2 regions of the Brevundimonas sp. DS20 genome follow, and region 2 is predicted to be linked to the other one. Evidence: riboswitches for the same ligand, from Rfam matches in the RefSeq annotation. Region 2 holds a riboswitch; the other holds the start of a gene.
The links. A riboswitch is a leader RNA that binds a small molecule or an ion and turns the genes downstream of it on or off. The one in region 2 is predicted to bind cobalamin.
Positions count from the first base shown of each region.

Region 1: it holds a riboswitch for cobalamin, as region 2 does, so the genes downstream of both, metE (5-methyltetrahydropteroyltriglutamate--homocysteine S-methyltransferase) here and JL11_RS03040 (TonB-dependent receptor plug domain-containing protein) in region 2, are expected to answer to the same signal.

Region 1 covers NZ_CP012897.1:1,953,348-1,957,051, forward strand. Annotated here, with positions in the region: gene JL11_RS09445 (GIN domain-containing protein) at 1-265, shown strand, start outside; gene JL11_RS09450 (porin) at 396-1,148, opposite strand; cobalamin riboswitch at 1,400-1,600, shown strand; gene metE (5-methyltetrahydropteroyltriglutamate--homocysteine S-methyltransferase) at 1,711-3,704, shown strand, end outside.
Region 2 covers NZ_CP012897.1:632,765-636,468, forward strand. Annotated here, with positions in the region: gene mutS (DNA mismatch repair protein MutS) at 1-929, opposite strand, end outside; cobalamin riboswitch at 1,028-1,167, shown strand; gene JL11_RS03040 (TonB-dependent receptor plug domain-containing protein) at 1,333-3,156, shown strand; gene JL11_RS03045 (aldo/keto reductase) at 3,140-3,704, opposite strand, start outside.

The DNA.
Region 1 (3,704 bases), 1.3 Mb from region 2:
CGGGGGCACGGGCCGGGTCGATGTGGCGGCCGTCTCGGGCCAGGGGGATATTTCGATCGGCGGGTCGGGCGGCGTGACCGTGCGCCAGGGCCGTCTGGACAAGCTGTCGGTGTCGATCGGCGGGTCAGGCGAGGTTCACTACGGAGGGACGACCCGCGACCTCAACGCGGCGATAGCGGGGTCCGGCAGCGTCTATGTCGCGGCGGTGACCGGCTCGATCTCCCGGTCAATCGTCGGCTCAGGCTCTGTCCGAATCGGACGCTGACATCCGCTTCTCGCCGCTGGAAGGCTCCGGTCGTGGAACCCTGGATCTTCCGCAATGGGACGGCGGCGATGAAAAAGCCCCGGCGGATCGCTCCGCCGGGGCCCTTTTTTTAGTCAGCAGACAGGCTGGTTTAGAAGACGCTCAGGAGGCTCGTGATCGACGAGACGCCCAGGCCGGCGCCGGCGCGGTCACGCGCTTGCAGGCCGCCGCCGAAGCTGTAGCGCAGACCCAGCGACCAGGTGTCGACGTCCAGCGAGTCGATGTCGGCGCGGGTGTAGGAAGCGCCGACCGAGAACGGGGTGTTCTCGATTTCGTACTCGGCGCCAACGCCGTAGGTCCAGGCGTCCACGTCGCCGCCGGCGACATCGACGTTGTTGTAGCTGACGCCGGCGTTCAGGCGCAGGTTCGGCATCACGTAGAAGGCGGCGTCGCCGCCGACGGTCCAGATGTCGGCGTCTGCGTCATCGGCCGTGGTGTAGGCCACCAGGCCGGTCAGGGTCGCGTTGGACAGGTACTTCTGGGCCTCGGCGCCGACGGTCCAGACCGGCTCATCGCCCGAGCCGATGCCGTTGGCGGCGACGAAGGCGCCCGCGCGGACGTCCGAGGTCCACATCTTGGTCAGGTGGGCGGCGGCGACGCCGGTGACGTCTTCTTCACCGAAGGCCTTGGTGTAGTCGACGGCGCCGTTCAGGGTCACGGTCCAGTCGGCGGCCGGCAGGGCGACCGTGCCGTCCACGGTCCAGACGTCGGCGTCGACATCGTTGCCGGCGACTTCGATCGAGGGGTTGGAATAGGTCACGCCGACCGAGCCGACGGCGTCTTGGGCGAAGGCCGGGGCGGCGAACAGGGCGGCGGCGGCCGTGGCGAGGAGGATCGTCTTCATTTTGTTTTGTCCTTAGCAGTCTCGACCCGGATGGGGGTCCGGGGAGGGCGGCTGCTATCAGGCGCGGACGAAGCTGAGCATTAAATCGTCGTTACGTAAGTGTCTTGAAACTGTCGTGTGGCCCATCTGCCACGCCTTGTGGTCACAATGTGTCAGGGGTGCGCGCATCTCGGGGCAAAGGGTTAAGATCAGCCAATCCTATAATCATATAAGCATGTCTTTATATGCATTGACGGCGACGAAAATGTGGGGTCATCTTGATGTGTCGTGGTCTCCGCGCGCCTTTCAGTGCGTGGAGCTAAGAGGGAAGCCGGTGTGAAACCGGCGCTGCCCCCGCAACTGTAAGCGGCGAGTCGAGGGTCCATCTAGTGTCACTGGCGTTCACGCCGGGAAGGCCGGACCCGAGGCGTCGACCCGTGAGCCAGGAGACCTGCCCCGACAGATAACGTCCTCCGGCGGGGTGTCCGGTCAGGCCGCATGCGCGCCGCCGGACCCTGCACGTCCGCGTCGGCGTCAGCGCGACCCTGTCCGAAGCCTGGCCACAACACAGGTTTCGAACGTCATGACCCGCCACACCGTCCAGGTCGCCATCCTCGGCTTTCCCCGCATCGGCCCCAAGAGAGAACTGAAGACCGCGCTTGAGGCCTATTGGGCCGGCAAGACCGACGCCGAGACCCTCCTGTCCACAGCCGCCGAGCTGCGCGCCCTGACCTGGGCGCGCCAGCGCGACCTGGGGGCCGACGTCGTGCCGTCCAACGACTTCTCTCTCTATGATCATGTGCTCGACCTGACGGCCATGGTGGGCGCCGTGCCGGCCGCCTACGGCTGGAGCGGGGAGCGCGTCGATCTGGCGACCTATTTCGCCATGGCCCGTGGATCGCGAGGCGACAGCCAGCCGTGTGCGCACGGCCATGTCCATGCGAGCGGCGAGGGGACGCCGGCCATGGAGATGACCAAATGGTTCGACACCAACTACCATTATCTCGCGCCGGAGTTCACCTTCGATCAGGTGTTCCGTCTCGGCTCGACCAAGGCGCTGGACGAATATCTGGAGGCGAAAGCGCTGGGGATCGAGACCCGGCCGGTGCTGCTGGGGCCTGTCTCTTATCTTCTGCTGGGCAAGGCACGGGGCGAGCCGTTTGACGTTCTCGGCCTGCTGCCGCGCCTGCTGCCCGTCTATGCCGAGGTGCTTCGGTCCTTGGCCCGCGCCGGCGCCACCTGGGTCCAGATGGACGAGCCTTGCCTGGTCACCGATCTGAGCGATGAGGCGAGGGCGGCTTATGATCACGCCTATCGGGTGCTGACCGATGTGACGCCGCCGATCAAGCTGATGCTGACCACCTATTTCGGCGGGCTCGGGGATAATCTGGAGACCGTGCTGCGTCTGCCGGTTCACGGACTGCACATCGACCTGATCCGAGCGCCGGAGCAGTTGGCCCAGGTCGCGTCTGCAGCGCGCGTGGATCAGGTGCTTTCGCTTGGCGTCATCGACGGCCGCAACGTCTGGAAGGCGGACCTCAACGCCGCGCTGGACAAGGTGGAGCCCCTGGTCGCGGCCGGGCGCAGGGTGGTGATCGCCCCGTCCTGCTCTTTGCTGCACACCCCGATTGATCTGGAGCGGGAGACCGGGCTAGACCCCGAGATCAAGGACTGGCTGGCCTTCGCCGTGCAGAAGGTGGCCGAGTTGGCCACCCTGGCGCGGGCGTTGAATGAAGGCCGCGCGGCGGTGAGGGCGGCGCTCGACGCCTCGACCGCCTCGGTCGCCTCACGTCGCACTTCGCCGCGCATCAACGACCCGAAGGTCCAGGCGCGAGCCGCCGACGCCGACCCCGCCCTGGCGCTCAGAAAATCCTGCTTTGAAATTCGTCGCCAGGTTCAGCGGGGGCGTCTGAATCTGCCCGCCTATCCGACCACCACCATAGGCTCTTTTCCTCAGACGACTGAGATCCGAAAGGCGCGCGCTGATCACGGGCGAGGCGTCATCGACGATGCGGCCTACGCCCGCTTGCTGCGCGACGAGACCGCGCGAACGGTCAAATGGCAGGAGGCGCTCGGCCTGGATGTCCTGGTCCACGGCGAGTTCGAGCGCAACGACATGGTCCAGTACTTCGGCGAGCACTTGTCCGGCTTCGTCTTCACAAAGGCCGCCTGGGTGCAGTCCTACGGTTCGCGCTGCGTGCGCCCGCCCATCCTCTATGGCGACGTCGCGCGGCCGAGGCCGATGACGGTCGAATGGTGGCGCTATGCGCAGGGGCTGACCAACAGACCGGTGAAAGGCATGCTGACAGGCCCCGTCACGATTCTGAACTGGTCCTTCGTGCGCGACGACCAGCCGCGCAGCACGACCTGCCGCCAGATCGCCTTCGCCATCCGCGATGAGGTGATCGACCTGGAGGCCGCCGGCGCCGCCGTCATCCAGATCGACGAGGCCGCCCTGCGCGAGGGCCTGCCCCTGCGGCGCGCCGACTGGGACGACTATCTGGAATGGGCGGTCGAAAGCTTCCGCATCACGGCCTCGGGGGTGCGAGACGAAACCCAGATCCACACCCATATGTG
Region 2 (3,704 bases):
CAGGCCAAGAGCGAGCCTTCGCGTTCGCCCCTCTGCGTCCGGTCGATCTCCAGACTGGCCCGGGTCGCCGGGTCGATGGCCAGAAACCCGCTCTCGCCCAGACGGCGGGGCGGGGCCAGGGCCGGAACCTTGCCGGCCTGGGTCGTCTCCAGATAGGCGGCGATCAGGCCGAGCGCCGAGACCTCGGCCTCCTCGAAGGCGCCGAAACCGTCCAGGGCCGCAACCCCGTACAGCCGCTCGACCCGCGTCCGCGCCGCCTGGGGCTCGGCGATGGCCGAGGCCAGGGCCTGAACCACGCCGCCGGACCCGTCCAGGGCGTCCCGCGTCGTCGGGTCGGAATAGATGCGGTCAGTGACCAGGACCTCGGACGGGCGGAAGGCGGCCAGGGTCGCCCCGAGATCCTCCAGCGCACAGGCGACGCTGTCCACCGCGCCGGAAGACAGTTCGACCACCGCCACGGCCGCGCGACCCTTGCGCACCGCTGCGGCGGCCAGCCGGTTGGCGCCGCGCGCATCCAGCAGACTGTCCTCGGTCAGGGTGCCGGGCGTCACCACCCGCACCACGCCGCGCTGGACCACGGCCTTGCCGCCGCGCTTCTTGGCCTCGGCCGGGTCTTCCAGCTGTTCGCAGATGGCCACCTTGTGACCCAGGCGGATCAGCCGGGCCAGATAGCCCTCCATGGCGTGGACCGGCACCCCGGCCATGGGGATGTCCTCGCCCTGGTGCTTGCCCCGCCTGGTCAGGGTGATGCCGAGCGCCGCCGCCGCCACCTCGGCGTCCTTGAAGAACAGCTCGTAGAAGTCGCCCATGCGGAAGAACAGGATGGCGTCCGGCTGTCCGGCCTTGGCCGTCAGATACTGGGCCATGAAGGGCGTGGCGCCCTCCAGAGCGGCGGCGATGTCAGGCGGGTGAGAGACAGGGGCGTTCATGTTGCGACAGGGTGACGGATCGCGTCCTGGCGCTCAAGCCCGTTGACCGGCTCTTGCACAGGCTTGTCGCCCCTGCGATAGGCCGGATCAGGCGGTTAAGGGAACACGGTGTGACGCCGTGGCTGTGCCCGCAACTGTAGGCGGCGAGAGCGTCGTCCGTCCGGGGTCTCGACCTCGGCGCCACTGGGTGACTGGGAAGGCGAGGACGGCGGTTTATGACCCGCAAGCCAGGAGACCTGGCCGCCGACGTCGCTCGCTCCTGTCCGGGACCAGACAGAGGCGCGGTTTCTCCGTGGAAGCGACCCGATCTTGCGTCGTCCCGACCTCGCGGCCGGGCGGATCGGCTCGCTGGTCACGACCCTGCGCGCGCATTCGCCGGGCCGATACGGGGATATCGCTCACAATGAAGCGCTCCATTCTTCTGTCGACGGCGGCCATGGCCGCCGTCATCGCCGCACCCGCTTTCGCCGATGAGGCGACCCAGCTGGACGAGGTCGTGGTCACCGCCACCCGCCTGCCCGCCATCGTCGCCGAGACGCCCGGCGCCCGGGTCATCGATTCCAGGATCATCGAGCAACGCGGCGCCGTCTTCGCCGCCGACATCCTGTCCGACGTGCCTGGCCTGTCGGTGACGCGAACAGGGGCCTTCGGCGGGATCGCCCAGGTCCGCATGCGCGGCGCGACGCCGGGCAAGACCCTGGTGCTGGTGGACGACGCGCCGGTCAATGATGCGGCCGAACCGAACGGCGCCTATGACTTCTCCAGCTTCGAACTGGCCGACATCGACCGGATCGAGGTGCTCAGCGGTCCGCAGTCGTCCCTGTGGGGATCGGACGCCATCGGCGGGGTGATTTCCTTCACCACGCGTGAAATCGACGGCGTTCGCGCCGAGGCCGAGGCCGGCAGCTTCGACACGGCGCGCGGTCGTCTGTCGGCCGGCGTCGCCAATGAGACCTACGCCTTCAGCGCCTATGTCTCGCGCTTCCAGACCGACGGGATTTCGGCGGCGGACAAGGCGGACGGCAATCCCGAGACCGACGGCTTTCGCAGCACGACCCTGGGCGCCAAGGGCCGCTATGTCCTGTCCGACGCGGTCAAGGTCGACGGCGCCGTGCGCTGGAACGACAGCCACGCCGACATCGACGGCTTCCCCGCGCCTGACTATGTGCTGGCCGACACCGGCGACGCCCAGGACAGCGAACAGTGGTCGGGCTTCGGTCGGGTGACGGCCCAGGCTTTCGGTCTTGATCATCAGTTCAGCATCTCGGCGTCCGATCTGGAGCGCACCTCCTACAGCGACGGCTTCGGCTCGACCTTCAGCGGTGACCGTCAGGCCTACCGCTGGCAGGCGGACGGTCAGGCGCAAGGCGTGGACTACGCCTTCGGCGTCGAACGCAACGAGGCCTCGGCGGCCCTGTCGTCAGGTCTGTCGCGCGACCTGTCGATAACCTCGGTGTTCGGCGTGGCCCGGTATGACGCCGGCCCGCTGAACCTGAGCGGCGGATTGCGGTACGACGACACGGACGATTTCGGCTCAAAGACCACGGGGCGGATTTCGGCGGCCTATGATCTGGCCGGCGGCTTCATCCTGTCGGGCGCCTATGGCACAGGCTTCAAGGCCCCGACCGTCAGCCAGGCGGTGTGCGACTATTGTTTCGCGCCCCAGCCGTGGCCCGCGCTGAAGCCGGAGACGGCCGACAGCGTCGAGATCGCCCTGGGCTGGGCCTCCGCCGGCGGTCGGTTCGAGGGACGCGCGACCCTGTATCGGCTGAACGTCGAGGACCAAATCACCTATTCCGCCGGCCGCTACGTCAACGTCGCCAAGACGCGGTCGGACGGGCTCGAGCTGGAAGGCCGCGCGCGCCTCGGCGCCGGTTTCGACCTGACCTTGGCCTACGCCTGGACCGACGCTGCGGACCGCACCACGGGCGCTCGCCTGCTGCGCGTGCCCGAACACGCCGGTTCGGCGACCCTGGGCTGGACGGGGGATCGGCTGTCGGGCGCCCTGACCGTGCGGGCGGAAGGCGATCAGGACGACTCTGGCGGCTTTTCCACAGTGGTCCGCGAGAGCTTCGTCACGGCCAATCTGAACGCGGCCTACGCTTTGACGGACAAGGTCGCCCTGACGGCGCGGATCGAGAACCTGGGCGACGAACACTATCAGCAGGTGTTCGGCTATGGAGAGCCCGGCCGGTCGGCCTATGTCGGGGTCAGGCTGCGCTACTGATCAGGTTGCGGGCGTCGGCGGCGAAGGCCGCCGGCGCCTCCAGCGCCAGTTCCGACCAGTCCAGGTCGGGACCGGGCGCATGGGCGGCCGCCAATATGGCGCGCAGCTCGGCGGCGGAGGCCACGCTGGCCACCACCCGGTCCACCGCCTCCAGAGAAAAGGCGTAGGCCAGGGCGGCCTGCATCGGATCGCAGCGCCGTTCCGCCAGGCGCCGTCGGATGCGCGACAGGGCCTGATCATAGCCGGTCAAATGGGCCGGAAGATCGTCGCCGGGGGCGAACAACAGGCCGCCGGCGAAGACCGAAGACAGGTGGACCTGGGCCCCCAGGGCCTTGATCTCATCCAGAATTCCCTCGGCCGCCGCGCGCTGATCCAGAAGATTGCAGGCGACCTGAACCACATCGGCCTCCAGGCGCCGGGCTAGGAGGACGGGTCCGTCCTCGACCGTGGCGCAAAAGCCGATGCTGCGAAACAGGCCGCGGGCCTTCAAGGCCTGCAGCCGGTCCCAAAGGGCCCGCCCCTCGGCGCCGGCCAGGTCGGCGGGATTG